DNA from 4 places in the Methylobacterium sp. Leaf89 genome. Region 1 is predicted to be linked to each of the others. Evidence: predicted binding sites of a transcription regulator. Region 1 holds the regulator's gene; each other region holds the start of a gene.
The links. Region 1 encodes LexA, which represses DNA repair genes until DNA is damaged. Its sites were predicted from a motif close to TGTTCNNNNTGTGTTCNG; they were not measured.
Positions count from the first base shown of each region.

Region 1 (4,815 bases):
CGGTCCGGGTGCGGGTCTCCTACCGCAAGGCGAATACCCTGAAGCCGGGCGACCGCATCGCCGCGACCGCGCGCCTGCTTCCGCCGCCGGAAGCCGCCCGCCCCGGAGGCTACGATTTCGCCCGGGATGCCTTCTTCCGTGAGATCGGCGCGGTGGGCTCCCTCGTCGGCAAGGTCGACCTGCGACCGCCGGCCGAGAGCGCGGACTGGCAGATCCGCCTCGCGGCCGCCGTCGACGTGGCCCGCAACGCCCTGACGCGCCGCATCACCGACGCCAACGGCGGACAGGCCGGGGCGGTGGCGGCGGCCCTGGTGACGGGCAAGCGCGGCCTGATCAGCCCCGAGACCAACGACATCCTGCGCGCCGCCGGCATCTACCACGTCGTCTCGATCTCGGGCCTTCACATGGTCCTGGCGGCCGGCGTGGTGTTCTGGCTCGTGCGGGCGCTCCTGGCCCTCGTTCCGTTCGCGGCGCTGCACTGGCCGATCAAGAAGATCGCCGCTGCCGTCGCCATGGTGGGCGTGACGGCCTACTGCGTCTTCTCCGGCTGGGACATCGCCGCCGAGCGCTCGCTGATCATGACCCTCGTGATGCTCGGCGCGATCCTGGTCGATCGCCCGGCGCTCAGCATGCGAAACCTAGCCCTCGCCGCCCTGATCGCCCTGGCCCGCGAGCCGGACGGCCTCCTCGGCCCGAGCTTCCAGATGTCGTTCGCGGCGGTGGCCGGCCTGATCGCCTGCGCGCCGCTGATCGCCGGACGCGGGCGACATCGCGACGGTGCCGGCCTGCTCCCCCGGATCGTCGCCCTGGCGACCGCGGCGGTCCTGGGAACCCTGGCCACGACGCTCGTGGCCCAGATCGCCACCGCGCCCTTCGCCACCTACCACTTCCAGACGGTGCAGCCCTTCGGGCTGGTGGGCAATGCGCTCACCCTGCCGCTGGTCTCCCTGGCGGTGATGCCGTCAGCGGTTCTGGGCATCCTCGCCTATCCGTTCGCGCTGGATCAGCCGGTCTGGTGGGCCATGGGCCTGGCGGTGCGGGGGATGCTGACCATCTCGACCTGGATCGCGGGCTTCGGCAACGCCGTCGTCGTGGTCCCGGCCTTCGGCACGGGGGCCCTCGGCCTCCTGGCCGCCGCCCTGATCGTCCTGACGCTCCCGGCCTCGTCGCTGCGCTGGCTCGGCCTCATTCCGGCAGCGATCGGCATCGCCTGTGCGGCTGCCCCGGATCGCTACGACATCTACGTCGATCGGGAGGGGGCGGGCGCCGCCATCCGCCAGCGCAACGGGCGGCTCGCCACCCTTGGCCGGCCGCCCCCCTTCGTGCTCGCGCAATGGCTCAAGGCCGATGGAGACGACCGACGGGTGCAGGACGTCACGGGGTTCGAGGGCGCGCGCTGCGATCGCCTGGGCTGTACCCTGACCACACCCGACGGCCGCGTGCTCGCCCTGACCACCGACAAGCGTGCCCTCGGAGAGGACTGCGCCAGGGCCGACATCCTGATCACCCGGCAATCCACGCCCGGGGGCTGCGCCGCATCGATCGTCATCGACCGGGATTTCCTGGGATCGCACGGTGCGACCGCGATTCGCCTCACCCGCGATGGGCCGCCCCTCGCCTCCGCGAAGCATCCCGGGGATGTCGTGCCCTGGCGTGCGACGCCTTTGCGCAAGCCGTTGGACCCGCCGGGAACGTCCTTGCCATCTTCTACACCGCCGGCGTCGGTCTTACCGGAAATCCCCGATCGCACCCGCGACCCGTCGGATCCGTCCGGCGATGAACCGGACGGGGACCCCCTTCAGTAGCGGCGCACCAGACTGACGAGACGTCCCTGGATCTGCACCCGATCCGGCCCGAGGACCCGCGTCTCGTAGGCCGGATTCGCCGCTTCCAGGGCGATGGACGATCCACGCCGGCGCAGGCGCTTCAGCGTCGCCTCCTCGTCGTCGATGAGGGCCACGATGATGTCGCCCGTATTGGCGGTGTCCTGCTTGCGGATGACCACCAGGTCGCCGTCGAGGATCCCGGCATCGACCATCGAATCGCCGCGCACCTCCAGGGCGTAATGCTCGCCGCCGGCCAGGAAATCCGGCGACATCGTCACCGAATGGCTCTGTTCCTGGATGGCCGAGATGGGCGTACCGGCCGCGATCCGACCCATCACCGGGATGGTCACGGCCCGACCGCTCTCGTCGGTGGCCTGCGTGGTCGGCAGTCGGGACACCGATGCGCCGGCCGGCAGGCCCTTGCCCTTGCCGCCTTCGACCACGCTCGGCGTGAAGCGGCGAACCTCGGAGGCCGGAGCGGCGCGCGGGGCGCCCGCATTCCCCCCGAGGCTCTCCGGCATCCGGATCACCTCGATGGCCCGCGCCCTGTTGGGCAGCCGGCGCAGGAAGCCGCGCTCCTCCAGGGCCGTGATCAGGCGGTGAATGCCCGACTTCGACTTCAGGTCGAGGGCGTCCTTCATCTCGTCGAACGACGGGGGAACGCCGCTCTCGCGCATCCGAAGCTGGATGAACTGGAGCAGGTCCAGCTGCTTACGCGTCAACATGCGGGACACTCTTCGTTAGCGCAACGGATCGCGGCGGGTGGCACTAGAAACAAACCACGAACACGTTAAACGTTCCGTAAGTGTTCTGCAAGGGTTCCCATCTCAAGCCTCTCGGGCCCGATCCGTTCGATCCCTTCGGGAAGGGCAGATCTGGGCGTCGCCCGAGCGCCACGCCGGCCTGCCGCTGCGGCCATCGCTGCGATCGAGTGGTGCCCCGATCCGACGAACGAGTTGGACGGCCGGCGTCGGGACCGGTCGGCAGGGCGCCGCGCCCTCGGGTCGATGGCCCGGCGACGATCGGTTCTGTGCCATCCTCTGCCGGCGTCGCCGACGGCGGGTCTTCGGCTAGCGCTGCCCGGTGCGCCCTGCCTTGGGCCGGTCACCCGAACCGTTGCCGCCCGTCTCGGTGGGATTGCGGGGATCCTGCCAGAAGGTATCGAACAGGCGCTGCATCGCGCGGGCGTTCTCCTGCTGCACCTCCAGGCCCGTCTGGAACATCTGCTGCATCACGTCGAAGGGCGCTTCCGTGGCCGACCTGTCCGGCGCGGCGGACTCCGGCCGGGGCGAAGCCGCGAGCCACGTCGACGCCGCACGCGGTCGCGCCTGGGGCGAGGGCGTCGCGGGCTTCGGGGCCTTGGCGCCGGAGTTCAGGAACGCCTGCATCATCTCCGACCAGGCATTGGGCGGGAAGCCGAAGGGGTTCGCCTCGGCGCGCGGGGCCGGCGCCGCGGCAGGCGGCTGGTTGATCATGACGTGGACGATCCCCGCCACCACCATGCCGGCCATGATCGGCAGCATCTGCTTCAAGGCCGGCATCGCCACGCCGCTGACGGCAGCGGCCTGCTGCAGAACGGCCTGACTCAGATGGGGCGAGCCGAAGAGTTGCTGGACCAGCATGTCCATCTGCGGCGTCGCGCTCGACGCCTTCGGCGCGGCGGGGCCGACGAGATTGAAGAGGTGGGCGAAGCCGGTCGGATCCTGGGCGACGTTCCGCTGCAGCCCCATCGTGAGGGCCGGAAGCAGGGCTTCCATCGCGCGCAGGCTCTGCTCCGGCGACAAACCGAACTGCCGTCCGAAACCCTGCGCGTTGGGGCCCGCCTGCGCCTGAAGGATGTCGAACAGATTGAACATGGCGGCCTCGCGGACGAACTGCGGCTTTCCCGGTCATCGACCCGGGCGCGCCGCGCGAATTCTGTCGCATCCGGTCGGTACTGACCAGCCCGGGCGCCTCACGACGGCCCGATTCCCCGTCGACGGGGGCCCGTATCAACCCGTTTCTTGCCCCGGACCCGCGATGCGCTTCCCTTCGCCCCTGATCGAGGCGCGCCTGGTGCGTCGCTACAAGCGCTTTCTCGCCGACCTGCAGCTTGCCGACGGGTCCGTGATCACGGCCCATTGCCCCAACCCGGGGGCGATGCTGGGACTTGCGGTGCCGGGCGCGCGGGCCCTGTTGTCCGACGTCCGGAGCCCGACGCGCAAGCTCCCCTTTTCCTGGGAACTGGTGGAGGCGGATCTGCCCGGCGGCCGGCAATGGGTCGGCATCAACACGATGCGGCCGAACGCCCTGGTGGCGGAGGCCTTCGCCGCCAGCGGCCTGCCCTGCCTCGCCGGCTACACGGGCCTGCGCCCCGAAGTCCGCTACGCCCGTGCCAGCCGGGTCGACTTCCTCGCCACCGGGGAGGGGATGCCGCCCTGCCATGTCGAGGTGAAGAACTGTCACCTGATGCGCAGCCCCGGCCTCGCGGAATTTCCCGATTGCGTCGCCGCCCGCAGCGCCCGCCACATGACGGACCTCGCGGCCGTCATCGAGGCCGGGGGCCGTGCCATGGTCATCATCGTGGTGCAGATGTGGGCGGATCGCTTCGATGCCGCGCGGGACCTCGATCCTGCCTTCGACCGGGCGCTTCAGGCCGCTCGGGCGGCCGGCGTCGCCGTCCACGCCCATCGCTGCCGCATCGACCCGGTCGGCATCGCCGTGGCCGACGCCATCCCGGTGCTGTAGGGCGCGCGTCCCAGAAGAACCGCGCGGGCCCGTCAGTCGGCCCGCTCGAAGATCAGGTTGAGGCGGGTGCGAGCGATCCGGCGATAGCCGTGCTGCTCGAGCAAGGCGGGCAGGTCGATCTGCCACTGGTCGGTGCCGTTCTCGACGATGAGCAGCCGCGGGTGGAGGCTCGCGGGGGCGGCCCGCAGGAAGGGTTCGAGGATCAGGTCCTCGGCGCCCTCGACGTCGAGCTTCATCGCGTCGATGCGCGCGATGCCCTCGC
Region 1 is NZ_LMML01000032.1:22,925-27,739, reverse strand. Features, by position in the region: gene ASF18_RS22410 (ComEC/Rec2 family competence protein) at 1-1,805, shown strand, start outside; gene lexA (transcriptional repressor LexA) at 1,799-2,551, opposite strand; gene ASF18_RS22400 (DUF937 domain-containing protein) at 2,897-3,682, opposite strand; gene sfsA (DNA/RNA nuclease SfsA) at 3,846-4,553, shown strand; gene ASF18_RS22390 (FkbM family methyltransferase) at 4,586-4,815, opposite strand, start outside.

Region 2 (4,815 bases), on a different contig from region 1:
GAGGGCCCCGTTTCGCAGGAAGGCCGGGACCCGGCGGGCCTCCGCCACCCAGACCCGGTCGAGGAGCGCGAACAGGGGGGCGGCCACCGCCGCCGAGACCTGCCCGGCGATCCGGCCCGTGCCGTCCGGGCTGATCCGGCCGGAGAGCTTGGCATTGGCGCCGGCCAGGTCGGTGATGGCGAGGCTGTCGACTACGAGGCTCGGGCCGTCCGACTGGATGCTCGCCGCGATGGTGCCGTTGCCCGAATGAGCGCCGGCGGGACCGTAGCGCACGTCCCGGGCCTGGAGCGTGATCCCGACATCGTGGCCCCGCAGGTCCGCGAGGGTGCCGCTCAGCACCGGCAGGGCGGCGATGTCGATGCCCTGCGCGGCGAGCTGTGCATCGAAGCGGCCGCGCGCCGGTCCCTCGGCCGCCGTGTAGCGGGCATTGCCGGTGATGCGGGCCTCGCCGAGCCCGAGGCGCAGGTTGCGCAGGGATACCGTGCCGGCGGCCACCGAGAGGTCGGTATTCACCTGCACCGGACGACCGTCCATCACCGCCACGGCCGGGCCTTCGAGCCCGAGGCGCCGCAGGTAGCGGCCGAACCCGTCGGAGGCCGGCGTGTCGAGGGACAGGCGCCCGGTGAAGCGCAGGCCGGTCTCGGTGTCGATCTCACCGCTGGCGCCCAGGGCCGTGGCGCCCGGCGCGGTGACGTCGAGGCGGCGCAGCACCACGCCGCCGGTGCGGTCGAGGGTGCCGCTGGCGGCCAGCCCCGTCCACTCGTCGAGGCCGAGGGCCAGGCTCTCCGCCGCGAGGTCCAGGTCCACCATGATCGGCAGTCCGAGGCCGTTGCGGCCGCCGGTGTTCGGCAGGCCGCGGGCGATCAGCGCCTGTCCGGCCGCCGAGGTCAGGAAGGCGTCGAGGTCGAGGCGACGGGTGGAGAGCGCCAGGGCGCCGCGCCACTGCTTCAGGTCGAGCTGACCCGAGCCGCCCAGGCGCAGGGCCTGGCCGCCGGGATCGATCTCCAGGGCGACGTCGGTGAACCGGGCCGTCAGGCCGCGCCCCTTGAATTTGCCGGCAAGGGAGAAGGGCAGATAGGCGCCCGCCGCCTGGACCGGCGGCCCGACGACGATCCGGGCGCTGCCTTCGGCCACCGCCGAGGTCAGGCGCCGTCCGCCCGTCGCCGTGCCGGCGGGTGCGAGGCCGATGCGGGCATCGGCCTCGAAGCGGGGCTGCGTGTCGCCGCCGCCCGCGATCTTCACGTTGACGCCGTCGGGCCCGAGCTCACCGGTCGAGACCCGGAAGGGGACGCCCCGGCTCGTGCCTTCGGCCCGCCAGGGGCCGACGAGGGCGGGCGCGGAGACCTGAAGGGCCTCGGCGTAGAACTGCTCGGTCCGGCCCGTCGCGAGCACCTGGGTCGTCAGCACGAACTGCCGGATCGACAGGTCCTCGATGGCGAGGTCGCGCCGCAGGGCCGCCGACAGCCCGCGCGTGGGCAGGAGCATCGCCTCGCCATCGGTGACGGGGAGCTTGACCTCCGCCCGGCCGACCCGCGTCTCGGTGAACAGGATCTCGCCCTTCAGCAGGGGCGCCAGGGCGATCTCGGCCTTGATCCACTGCAGGTCGAGCTGGGGCTGGTCGAGGGCGGGCTTCTGCGCGGCGCCGGCCCCGGACCCCAGTCGCAGGCGATCGAGCTTGAGGCGCGGCGAGGGCAGGAGCCGGACACCGATACGGCCCTCGGTCTGAGCCGCGACCCCGAGGGAGCGCGCGATCGTCCGGTCGATCGTGCCGCGATAGCCCTCCCAGGCCACGAAGGGCGGGACGGCGAGCGCCGCGACGAGGAGCAGGATGACGGCGCCCGCCAGCGCGGTCAGGATGTCACGCACCGTCTCTGTTCCGCCTCGTCACCCGGGTCGGGCCCCGCTCCGTCGGCGGACATAGCACAGGGAACGCCCGCGCGCGCCAGGGCCGGCGCGCCGGGTCCGGCGCCCCGGGGCCGCGGCTCAGCGACGGCCCGGAACGACGATCGGGGCGGGGGGCGCGCTCGGCCGGAACAGGTCGCCGCGCTGGATCTGCAGGCGCGTCTGGTTGGTGTCGAATTGCTGGCGCTGCTCGATGCCCCGGAGTTCGCTGCGGTTGGACAGGCGCTCGTTGGTGGCATTCAGGCTGTCGACGCCCCGCGACGAGACCTGGGCGAGGGCCGGACCGGCGGCGAGGAGCGCGAGGCCGGCGAGAAGGGCGGGGGAGCTACGCATGGCGGCGTCCTTGTCAGGTGCACTGTGATGTCGTGATCTGGTGAGACGACCTGCCGGTGGGAAGGCGGGTTCCGGTTTTCGAAGGTTCTGCGACGCTGCGTGAGACTGCCGCATCGATCGTCGGCAGCGACGGGAGGTTGCGGGTTTCCGTCCTCTTCCGTCCTTGGCCGCCGGAGTCTCAGTGTGTCGCGGTCTCTGCCTGGCGGACCGCGCCACCCTACGCCGCGCTGGGTGCGCCCACGCGGCGCGGGCGGCCCCGCTTGCGCGGCCGGTAATGGGCGTGGAGCAGGATCGGGTCGCGCAGGGCCGCCCGACACGCCATCGCAACGGGAGTCGGCACCGCGCTGATGCCCGCCTTGTAGGCGTTCCACGTGCTCAGCGAGAGGCCGAGGAAATCCGCGGATTCCTGGTTCGACAGTCCGGCGGCTGTCTGCCACGCAGTCACCTCCGCGCGGCCGAACCGCCGCTGTTCGTCCGCGATCAGCCTGAGATGATGCTCATCGATGGCGAGGTCCCCGTCCTCGCTGACCCATTCCACGGAGGTCCCGTGATCTCCGAGCCGGACCGTCGCGAACAGGGCCGGATCGTTCAGAGGCGACAGGATCTCACCGCCGGTGGCGATCCATCCGGCGAGGTCCACGCGGTCGGACCGGTCGTCGCGCCACATCACGCCGAGGCCGGTGGGACCCGTGGCGATGACGGTTGAGATGCGGGGCAGGGGATCGTTCACGGCAACCTCCTCAGGCAATCGGGAAGCGGGCGTTGGTCCGATTCCATTCGGCCGCGACGGCGGCACGGTTCTCGGCGGCCCAGGCCAGGGCCTCGCGCTCGATCTTGCCCGGCAGGGCGCCGGCCAACAGTCGGAGGGTGGCAATCTCCACGAGAGCCTCGTCATCCGGTGTCAGGATGTGGAAATGCGGCGGCAGATGATCGTTGGCATAGAACCGAATGATGATGCTCCCCGACTGATAGAGCTCGCCCATCGCCGCGCCTCACCCATCCCGTCGAGACATAGTCCTGGCCCGGGCTGGCGGAAATTCCTCATCCGATTTTCGGATGAATTTAATCGCCGATCCGACACTCTCCGGGATACGAGGTGCGTCCGAGATGGAGCCTCGGAGACCGTCAAGGCGGAGGCCGGGCCACTCCGGAAACGCGCGCGACCCTCGACGCCGTTCGCGTTTTGGTCCAGGGATGCGCGATGACTCAACGCTTCGACGCGGCCGGCGCATCCGCCTCCGACGCCGCCCCGACCTCCATCGCCGCCCGTGCCATGGCCTCCCTCCGGCCGCAGGGCTCGCCCTACCTCGAAGGGCTGAACGCCGAGCAGCGCCGCGCCGTCGAGGCGACGGACGGGCCGGTGCTCGTGCTGGCCGGGGCCGGCACCGGCAAGACACGGGTGCTGACGACGCGCATCGCCCACCTGATCGCGACGGCCAGGGCGCGGCCCTTCGACATCCTCTCGGTGACCTTCACCAACAAGGCCGCGCGCGAGATGAAGCACCGCATCGGCGGGCTCATCGGGCCGGCCGGCGAGGGCATGCCCTGGCTCGGCACCTTCCACTCCATCGGCACCAAGATCCTGCGCCGGCACGCCGAACTGGTGGGCCTGCGCTCCGACTTCACGATTCTCGGGATGGACGACCAGCTGCGGCTGATGAAGCAGGTCATCGTCGATCAGAACATCGACGAGAAGCGCTGGCCCGCGCGCGCCCTGTCCTCGGCCATCGACGGCTGGAAGAACCGCGGCCTCCTGCCCGAGCAGGTGCCGCCCGGCGAGGCCCAGGCCTTCGCCTTCGGCAAGGGCGGGGCGCTCTATGCCGCCTATCAGGCCCGGCTCCTGACCCTCAACGCCGCCGATTTCGGCGACCTGCTGCTGCTCTGCCTCAAGCTCTGGCGCGAGAACCCGGACGTGCTGGAAAACTACCAGCAGCGCTTCCGCTACATCCTCGTGGACGAGTACCAGGACACCAACGTCGCCCAGTACCTCTGGCTGCGCCTGCTGGCGCAGGGCCACCGCAACGTCGCCTGCGTGGGCGACGACGACCAGTCGATCTACGGCTGGCGCGGCGCCGAGGTCGACAACATCCTGCGCTTCGAGCACGACTTTCCAGGCGCCGTGGTGGTCCGCCTGGAGCGCAACTACCGCTCCACCGGCCATATCCTCGCCGCCGCCTCCGGTCTCATCGCCAAGAACGAGGGCCGCCTCGGCAAGACCCTGCGCACCGAGGACGTCGCCGGCGAGAAGGTGACGGTGTCGGGCGCCTGGGATTCGGAGGAGGAGGCCCGCCAAGTGGCGGAAGCCATCGAGAGTCTCCAGGCCCAGCAGCATCCCCTCTCGGAGATCGCCGTGCTGGTGCGCATCTCGGCCCAGATGCGCGAGATCGAGGACCGGTTCGTCCAGCTCGGCCTGCCCTACCGGGTCATCGGCGGCCCGCGCTTCTACGAGCGGGCCGAGATCCGCGACGCGCTCGCCTATCTGCGCGTCACCGCCAACCCCTCCGACGACCTCGCCTTCGAGCGCATCTTCAACACGCCCAAGCGAGGCCTCGGCGACGCCACCCTGCAGGCGCTGCACGC
Region 2 is NZ_LMML01000023.1:167,248-172,062, reverse strand. Features, by position in the region: gene ASF18_RS08880 (AsmA family protein) at 1-1,866, opposite strand, end outside; gene ASF18_RS08875 (hypothetical protein) at 1,984-2,235, opposite strand; gene ASF18_RS08870 (DUF2442 domain-containing protein) at 2,453-2,965, opposite strand; gene ASF18_RS08865 (DUF4160 domain-containing protein) at 2,976-3,218, opposite strand; gene ASF18_RS08860 (UvrD-helicase domain-containing protein) at 3,437-4,815, shown strand, end outside.
Region 2: ASF18_RS08860 (UvrD-helicase domain-containing protein) is a predicted target of LexA. The motif match lies at 3,409-3,426, and genes of this name have one in related genera.

Region 3 (4,815 bases), on a different contig from region 1:
CCATCGCGAGCAACATCAAGGGCGGCAGCCTGGAGGGCTTCGACGACGGGTCGGGCGTCGCCATCGGCCGGCGCCTGGCCGAATCCCTCGGCGTCCAGGCCGGCGACCAGATCAACCTGCTGACGCCGAAGGGCGCCTCGACGCCGTTCGGCACGGCGCCGCGCACCAAGGGCTACACCATCAAGGCGATCTTCGAGATCGGCATGACCGAGTTCGACTCGACCTTCGTGTTCATGCCCCTGACGGAGTCCCAGGCCTTCTTCAACCGGGACGCCGATGTCAGCCTGATCGAGATCTACCTCGACAATGCCGAGGCGGTGGGCACGATGCGGCCCGACCTCGAGATGGCGGCCGAGCGCCCGGTGCTCCTCACCGACTGGCGCCAGCGCAACCGGACCTTCTTCGGCGCCCTGGAGGTGGAGCGGAACGTGATGTTCCTGATCCTCAGCCTGATCGTCGTGGTCGCGACCCTGAACATCATTTCGGGGCTGATCCTGCTCGTGCGCGACAAGTCCAGCGACATCGCCATCCTGCGCACCATGGGGGCGACCCCCGGCACCATCATGCGGGTGTTCCTCATCAACGGCGCGCTGATCGGCGTGGTGGGGACCCTGAGCGGGCTGGCCCTCGGCATCCTGATCACGATGAACATCAAGGGGATCCAGCGGGTGCTGTTCCCTTCCGCCTGGGACCCCACGGTGCGCTTCCTGGCCGAGATCCCGGCCGAGATGAACGCCAACGAGATCACCGTGGTGGTCGTCACCTCCATCGCCCTGTCGCTGATCGCGACGCTGTATCCCTCGTGGCGCGCCGCCCGGCTCGATCCGGTGCAGGCCCTGCGCTACGGTTGAGGCCCGAGCATCCATGACCACGACAGCCGAGGCGCCCGGCGCGCAGCCGGTCCCGGCCCTGTTCTTCGCCAAGGTGGAGCGGCGCTACGCCCAAGGGGCCGGCGCCCTCGAGATCCTGCGCCAGGCGGATTTCGCGATCTGGCCGGGCGAGCTCGTCGCCCTGGTGGCGCCCTCGGGGGCCGGCAAGAGCACGCTGCTGCACCTCGCCGGCCTGCTGGAGCGCCCCGACGGCGGCGAGATCTACATCGGCGGCCGTCCGACCGCCGCGATGGTGGATTCCGAGCGCACCCGCCTGCGGCGCGAGGAGATGGGCTTCGTCTACCAGTTCCACCACCTCTTGCCGGAATTCTCGGCCCTGGAGAACGTGGTGATGCCGCAGCTGATCCGCGGGCTCTCGCAGCGCGAGGCGCGGGCGCGGGCGGACGAACTCCTGAGCTTCCTCGGCCTCAAGGAGCGCCTCCAGCACCGGCCGGCCGAACTCTCGGGCGGCGAGCAGCAGCGCGTCGCCATCGCCCGCGCGGTCGCCAACGGCCCGCGCCTGCTCCTGGCCGACGAGCCCACCGGCAACCTCGATCCGCACACCGCCGCCCACGTCTTCGGCATCCTGGTGGCGCTGGTGCGCGCCTCCGGCCTCGCCGCGCTGATCGCCACCCACAACATGGATCTCGCCGCCCGCATGGACCGGCGCGTGACGATCCGGGACGGGCTGATCGAGCAGCTGCCCTGAGGGCCGGGCACGGGTATCAATGGCGGCGGATCGCTGGGCCGCGGAGGTCCGACGCCTTCGCGTGAGCACGCGGAGCCGATCCGCGACCGATGGCCAAGGCGACGGGATTTACCGGGCCGTAACCACGATGCGGTGCGCCGACGAGTTTTGCTTTACATAGAACAAAACAGGAACAAAACTCGGGGCGTCAACGAAAGGCGAGGCCCATGTTCAAGCGGATGATCCTGACGGGTGCGGTCGAGTTCATGGCCTTCGGGCTCCTGGCGATGTCCATCGCCGCCTGGGCTGTCGCACTGGCGCCCTTGCGTTAGCGTTGCGGCGGGGTCACAGGGGTCGCGCGGTCCACAGGGAAACGCGTCCGGGCCCCGAATTCTCATGGATTGGAAACCACGACTCGGGCTGGTGGTCTCATGGCGCGCATCCTGAAAGACCCGGCTTACGTCCACCTCCACGTTCACTCGTCGTTCTCCCTGCTGGAAGGGGCCCTGAAGGTCGGGGACATCGTGAAGGCGGCGCTCGCCGACCGGCAGCCGGCCCTGGCGCTCACCGACACCAACAACCTGTTCGGGGCGCTGGAATTCTCCGAGAAGGCCGCCGGCGCCGGCCTCCAGCCGATCCCGGGCCTCCAGCTCACCGTCGCCTTCGAGGCGCCCGATCCGATGGCGCGCGTCGGGCAGGGCCAGGCCGGCTGCGCCAACATCGTCGTGCTGGCGAAGGACGAGACCGGCTACGGCAACCTGCTGCGTCTGGCGAGCCGCGCCTATTTCGACGGGGCGCTGGGCGACGCCCCCCGGGTCGGCGTCGAGGCCCTGGCCGAGTCGAGCGCCGGCCTGATCGCCCTGACGGGCGGTTCCACCGGGCCCCTCGACAGCGCCCTGCGGCAGGGCCGGGCCGAACTCGCCGCCGGCCGCCTGGCGCAGCTGCGCGCGGCCTTCGGCGAGGACGGCCTCTACGTCGAGATCCTGCGCCACGGGCTGCCCGACGAGCGCATGGTCGAGCGGGAATTGCTGCGGCTCGCCGACACGAACGGCCTCTCGGTGGTGGCCGCCAACGAGCCGTTCTTCGCCCGGGAGGGCGACTACGACGCCCACGACGCGCTGCTGGCCATCGCGGACGGCCGCCTCGTCTCGGACGACCGCCGCCGCAAGCTGACCCCGCGCCACGGCTTCAAGACCCGCGCCGAGATGGCCGCGCTCTTCGCCGACCTGCCGGACGCTCTGAACGCCACCGTCGAGATCGCCATGCGCTGCGCCTACCGCGTGCGCACCCGCAAGCCGATTCTGCCGAATTTCGGCGTGGTCGCCGCCCTCGACGCCGCCGCCCCCGAGGGCACCCCCGAAGTCCCGGCGGCGCCCCCCCCCGACGAGCCGGCGGAGCTGCGCCGGCAGGCGGAGGCCGGTCTCGAACGGCGCCTCGCCCAGCACGGCACCGCGCCTGGCATGTCCGAGCAGGTCTATCGCGACCGCCTCGCCTTCGAGCTCGACGTCATCGTCGGCATGAAGTTTCCCGGCTACTTCCTGATCGTGTCGGACTTCATCAAGTGGGCCAAGGACCACGACATCCCGGTCGGGCCGGGCCGCGGCTCCGGCGCCGGCTCCCTGGTGGCCTGGTCGCTCCTCATCACCGACCTCGACCCGCTGCGCTTCGGCCTGCTGTTCGAGCGCTTCCTCAACCCCGAGCGCGTCTCGATGCCGGATTTCGACATCGACTTCTGCGTCGAGGGCCGCGAGCGGGTGATCAGTTACGTGCAGCAGCGCTACGGCGAGCGGCAGGTGGCGCAGATCATCACCTTCGGCACCCTGCTGGCCCGCGGCGTGCTGCGCGACGTCGGCCGCGTGCTGGAGATGCCCTACGGGCAGGTCGACAAGCTGACCAAGCTCGTGCCGCAGAACCCGGCCAATCCCGTCACCCTGGTCCAGGCCATCGAGGGCGAGCCGAAGCTCCAGCAGGCGATCGAGGAGGAGCCGATCGTCGCCCGGCTCATGGAAATCTCGAAGAAGCTCGAGGGCCTGCACCGGCACGCCTCGACCCACGCCGCCGGCGTGGTCATCGGCGACCGTCCCCTCGAACAGCTGGTGCCGCTCTACCGCGACCCGAAGACCGGCATGCGGGTGACCCAGTTCAACATGAAGTGGGTCGAGGCCGCGGGCCTGGTGAAGTTCGACTTCCTCGGCCTGAAGACCCTGACGCTGCTGCGCTGCTGCACGGACTTCCTGGCCCGGCGCGGCATCATCGTGGATCTCGCCTCGCTGCCCCTCGACGACCCGGCGACCTACGCGCCGATGAAGCGCGGCGAGACGGTGGGCGTGTTCCAGGTGGAATCGGCCGGCATGCGCAAGGCCCTGGTCGAGATGCAGGCCGACCGCTTCGAGGACATCATCGCCCTGGTGGCGCTCTACCGCCCGGGCCCCATGGCCAACATCCCGGTCTATTGCGAGCGCAAGCTCGGCCGCGATGCCGGCAACGAGGCGAGCTGGTACCCGCACGAGAAGCTGGAGCCGATCCTCAAGGAGACCTTCGGCATCATCGTCTACCAGGAACAGGTGATGGAGGTGGCCAAGGTCCTGGCCGGCTACTCGCTCGGCGAGGCCGACATGCTCCGCCGCGCCATGGGCAAGAAGATCAAGGCCGAGATGGACGCCCAGCGCGACCGCTTCGTGAAGGGCTGCGTCGAGCGCGACCTCACCAAGGCCAAGGCCAACGAGATCTTCGACCTGCTCGCCAAGTTCGCCGATTACGGCTTCAACAAGTCGCACGCCGCCGCCTACGCCCTGCTGACCTACCAGACCGCCTACCTCAAGGCGAACCATCCGGTGGAGTTCCTGGCCGCCGCGATGCAGCTCGACATCGACGTCACCGACAAGCTGGCGGAGTTCCGCCAGGACGCCCAGCGCCTGAAGATCACCGTCGAGCCGCCCTCGATCAACACCTCGGGCGTCGGCTTCGAGGTGCGCGAGGGGCGCATCCACTACGCGCTCGCGGCGATCAAGGGCGTGGGCCGGGGGGCGGTCGAGGCCCTGATCGAGGCCCGGGGGGACCGGCCCTTCAAGGATCTCGCCTGCCTCGCCCGCCGCCTCAACCCGCGCATGCTCAACAAGCGCACCCTGGAGAACCTCGTGGCGGCCGGCGCCATGGACACCATCGAGCCGGATCGCGCCCGGGCCTGCGCCGCCATCGAACCGATGATGAAGCTGGCGCAAGGGGCGGCCGAGGCGGCCAGCACCGGCATCGAGGACA
Region 3 is NZ_LMML01000028.1:651,646-656,460, forward strand. Features, by position in the region: gene ASF18_RS14270 (lipoprotein-releasing ABC transporter permease subunit) at 1-851, shown strand, start outside; gene ASF18_RS14275 (ABC transporter ATP-binding protein) at 865-1,578, shown strand; gene dnaE (DNA polymerase III subunit alpha) at 1,989-4,815, shown strand, end outside.
Region 3: dnaE (DNA polymerase III subunit alpha) is a predicted target of LexA. The motif match lies at 1,736-1,753, and genes of this name have one in related genera.

Region 4 (4,815 bases), on a different contig from region 1:
GGTCTCCTTCAACTGGGCTGGCATCATCTCGCCGAGGCCCTTGAAGCGGCCGATCTCGACCTTACCGTTCTTGAACACCGTCTTGATCAGTTGCGCCTTGTGGTCGTCGTCGCGAGCGTAGGCCGTCTTGGCGCCCTGGCTGATCCGGTAGAGCGGCGGGATCGCCAGGTAGAGGTGCCCGCGGTCGATGAGCTTGGGCATCTGCCGGTAGAAGAACGTTATCAGCAGCGAGGCGATGTGGGCGCCGTCGACGTCGGCGTCCGTCATGATGATCACCTTCTCGTAGCGAAGGTCCTCCGAGCGGTAGCCCGTGCCAGTGCCGCAGCCGAGGGCCTGGGTCAGGTCCGAGATCAGCTGGTTGGCGCCGAGCTTGTCCCGGCTGGCCGAGGCGACGTTGAGGATCTTGCCGCGCAAGGGGAGAATCGCCTGGGTGGCGCGGTCGCGCGCCTGCTTGGCCGAGCCGCCGGCCGAGTCACCCTCGACGATGAAGATCTCCGAGCCGGCCATGCCGGCCTTGGAGCAGTCGGCGAGCTTGCCGGGCAGGCGCAGCTTGCGGGTGGCGGACTTGCGGGCGACCTCCTTCTCCTGGCGCCGGCGCAGGCGCTCCTCGGCCCGGTCGATCACCCAGTCGAGGAGCTTGTTGGCCTGGGCCGGGGAGGCGGCGAGCCAGTGGTCGAACGCGTCGCGGATCGCGGTCTCGACGATGCGCGAGGCCTCGACGGTGGCGAGCTTGTCCTTGGTCTGGCCCTGGAACTCGGGCTCGCGGATGAAGACCGAGAGCATCGAGGCGCAGGTCGCCATGACGTCGTCGGTGGTCACCGCCGTCATGCGCTTGGCCTGGCCGACGCGCTCGGCATGCTCGCGCAGGGCCCGCAGCAGGGCGACGCGCAGGCCGCTCTCGTGGGTGCCGCCCTCCGCCGTCGGGATGGTGTTGCAGTAGGAAGCCGAGACGCCGTCGTCGGTCACCATCCAGGCGACGGCCCATTCGAGGGAGCCGTGCCCGCCCGGCTTGGTGATCTTGCCGGAAAAGATCGCGTCGGTGACGAGTTCCTTGCCCTCGAGATCGCGGGCGAGATAGTCGCGCAGGCCCCCGGGGAAGCGGTGCACGGTCTCGGCCGGCACGTCGTCCAGGCCCTCGAGGAGGGCGGGGGCGCAGCGCCAGCGGATCTCGACGCCGCCGAACAGGTAGGCCTTGGAGCGGGCCATCTTGAACAAGCGGCGGGGATCGAACTTCAGCGCCCCGAAGATCTCGGCATCGGGGTGGAAGCGCACGCGGGTGCCGCGCCGGTTCTGCACCCGGCCGACGGTTTCCAAGGGACCCTGGACATGCCCCCGCGAAAAGGTCTGGCGGTAGAGGGTCTGGCTGCGGGCGACCTCGACCTCGAGCTCGTCCGAGAGGGCGTTGACCACCGAGATGCCGACGCCGTGCAGGCCTCCGGACGTCTCGTAGACCTTCGAGTCGAACTTACCGCCCGCGTGCAGGATGGTCATGATGACCTCGAGCGCGGACTTGTTCGGGTATTTCGGGTGCGCGTCGACGGGGATGCCGCGGCCGTTGTCGGTGACGACGAGGTGGCCGCTCTCCTCCAGCTCCACCTCGATGAAGCTGGCATGGCCCGCCACCGCCTCGTCCATGGAATTGTCGATCACCTCGGCGAAGAGGTGGTGCAGGGCGCGCTCGTCGGTGCCGCCGATATACATGCCGGGGCGGCGGCGCACCGGCTCCAGCCCCTCCAGCACCTCGATGGTGGAGGCGTCGTAACCGGCCTCCGCCGAGACGGGGGGAAGCGGCGCCACAGCGTCGAGCTTGCGCCGCTCGGCGGCCTTCGGCAGCGGCGCCTTGCCGCCGGCGAAGAGATCGCGTGCGGGGTCGCTCACCGGAGCGCCTCGCGCGGGTGAGGGGGCAGCCGCGGGCTTCGCGGGCCGGATCGCAGAGGGAAACCGTGCAGCATTCGCCTTCATCCTCTCACCATACCGGAACAAACCGGAAACAGAAAGGGGTTCCCGCTCCGAGAGGCGGGAGCCGGAAGCCCCCGCCGCACAGGGCGTACCACCCCATGACATGGTATGGGGGTGGTTAAGAAGGCCTGACGGTGGCGTGATCCGTGGATCGTCGCGCCGGGCACCGCGCCCGTGGGCCGCCTCAGGTCCCGACGCGGCCGCCCCCGCGGCGGGTGATCGTCAGCACGGCGGGGCGGGGCGGCATCGCCGGGTCGAAGTCCGGCCAGCGGGTGGCGGGCGCCTCGAAGGTGGCGGGCACCGCCTTCGGGTCCTCCTCGTCGGCCTCGCCGGGATGCTGGACGGCCACGAAGAAGGTGGTGTCGTCGGGGGTGAAATAGGGGCCGCACATCTCGGCGCCGTGGGGCACGCGGAAGAAGTGCTTGCCCGTGCCGCGGCCCGCCCCTTCGGTCTCCATCGCCCAGATACCGTCATTGCGACCGGTGCGGGAGGGCGCGTTGCCGTCCGTGGCGACCCAGAGCCGGCCGAGGCCGTCGACCGAGCAATTGTCCGGCATCCCGAACCAGCCGTTCGTCGTGGTGGCCGACGAAAAGGTGGCGCCGACCTGGGCGATGCTCGGATCGCCGCAGCGGACCAGGATCTCCCAGGTGAATCCGGTGGCGGCATGGTCGCCGTCGTCGGGGGTGAGCTCGACGATGTGGCCGAAGCGGTTGTCGGCCCGCGGGTTGGCGGCATCGACCTGATCGGCCTTGCGCTTCCCGTTGTTGGTCAGCATCACGTAGACCTTGCCGGTCTTCGGGTTGGCCTCGACGTCCTCGGGCCGGTCCATCTTGGTGGCCCCGAGCCGGTCGGCGGCGAGCCGGGCGCCGATCACCACGTCGGCCTGGGATGCAAAGCCGTTCTCGGGCGTCAGCGGACCCTGCCCGAAGACCAGCGGCATCCAGGTGCCGCGCCCGTCGGCGTCGAAGCGGGCGACATGCAGGGTGCCGGAATCGAGGAGGTCGCGGTCGCCGCTGTCGGCCCGGCCCAGGGTGACGAACTTGTAGACGTAGTCGAAACGCTCGTCGTCGCCCTGGTAGATCACGTACTGTCCGGCCTTCGCGACGATGCCGGCCGCGCCCTCGTGCTTGAAGCGCCCCAGGGCCGTGCGCTTCTTGGGGACGCTCGTCGGGTCGAAGGGGTCGATCTCCACCACCCAGCCGAAGCGGTTCGGCTCGTTGGGCTCGCGGCCGAGGTCGAAGCGCGGGTGGAAGCGGCCCCAGGCATAGGCGTTGGCCGGCAGGTTGAAGCGCTTATGGTTGGCGGCCTCCGGCGAGTCCTTCGGCAGGGCGCCGGAGAAGTAGTAGTTGATGTTCTCCTCGCAGGTCAGCCACGTGCCCCAGGGGGTCGTGCCGCCGGCGCAGTTGTTGATCATCCCGAGGGCCGACCGGCCGCTGGGATCGGCGCCGGTCCGCACCCGGTCGGTGCCGGCGGCCGGGCCGGTCAGCGCCATCGGCGTCGTGGCGGTGATGCGGCGGGCGTATTTGGAATCCGGCACCACCGTCCAGCGGCCGTCCCGGCGCCGGATCTCGAGGACCGAGCCGCCATGGGCCGCCATCTCGATGTCGACGAGCGCCCGCGTCATGCCCTGGAAGTCCACCGCCTTGCCGTCCTGGCGCCCGAGGCCGGGGAACATGAGTTCCTCGTTGGTGTATTCGTGGTTGACGACGAGGAGGCCGTGCGCCGCCGGGTCGGCCGCCCCCGGCATGGGGAAGTAGCCGACGAAGTCGTTGTTGTAGCCGAACTGCTGGGCCTGTGCCGCCGCGGACTGATTGCGCGGGTCGAAGGCGGGCGCGCCGGGCAGCACCGGGTCGCCCCAGCGGATCAGGATCTCGGCATCGTGCCCGGCGGCGACGTGGTGGTGCGCGTCCGAGCCGGCCTCGATCTCCGCGAACGGGAATCGGGAGTCGCTGGCCGGCGACGCCGGACCCACCGCCCCGCCGGCGGCCAGGGCGCGGGGCGTCACCACCGCCGCGATGGCGCCGACCCCGAGGAGCCCGCGCAGGAGGTCGCGCCGGTCGAAGCGCGCCGCCACCACGTCGCCGAAGGTCGGGTTGGCGCTGCCGTTCGACCCGCGATCCTCGGCGGCCTCGGCGGCCTGCGAGCGGTTCTGGTTCGATGCGGTCATGGCGTGGCGGGTCCGGTGCGGGGCGCGGGCTGACGACCGTCCCCGCTACCCCGCCCGCATGGCACCGGTGTGACAGCGGCCGGTGCCCCGGCCACCGATCCTTAAGCCTTCCGGCGTGCCGCGGCGGCGGGCTTCTCGGCCGCAGCCTTGGTGCTCTTCGCCGGTTTCTTGGCGGCCGTCGCCTTCGCGGCGGGCTTGGCCGAGGCCTCGTCCCCGTCCGCTGCAGCCGTCTTCCCGGCGGCCTTCGCCGCAGGGGCCTTCTTGACCGCCGCCTTCTTCGCCGGGGCCTTGGCGCCCGCCGCCTTGCGGGCCGGAGCCTTCTTCTTGCCCCCGCCCGCGGCTTCCCGGGCGGCGATCAGCTCCAGTGCCTGGGGCAGGTCGACCGCCTCGGCCGCCATGGTCTTGGGCAGCGTCGCGTTGGTGGTACCGTCGGTGACGTAGGGGCCGTACTTGCCCGACTTCACCACGATGGGCTTGCCCGTCTCCGGGTGCTCGCCGAGGGGCCGGCCCGGATCGGCCGCCGGCCCGCGCCGGCCGCCGCCCTGCTCCTTGGCGACGATGAGGTCGATGGCCCGGTTGGCGCCGATCTCCAGCACGTCGTCGTCGCGCCCGAGATTCGCGTACATCTTGCCGTGCTGCACGTACGGCCCGAAGCGCCCGAGATTGGCCAGGATCGGCTCGCCGGTCTC
Region 4 is NZ_LMML01000001.1:18,168-22,982, reverse strand. Features, by position in the region: gene parE (DNA topoisomerase IV subunit B) at 1-1,878, opposite strand, end outside; gene ASF18_RS00095 (PhoX family phosphatase) at 2,144-4,126, opposite strand; gene topA (type I DNA topoisomerase) at 4,228-4,815, opposite strand, start outside.
Region 4: parE (DNA topoisomerase IV subunit B) is a predicted target of LexA. The motif match lies at 1,976-1,993, and genes of this name have one in related genera.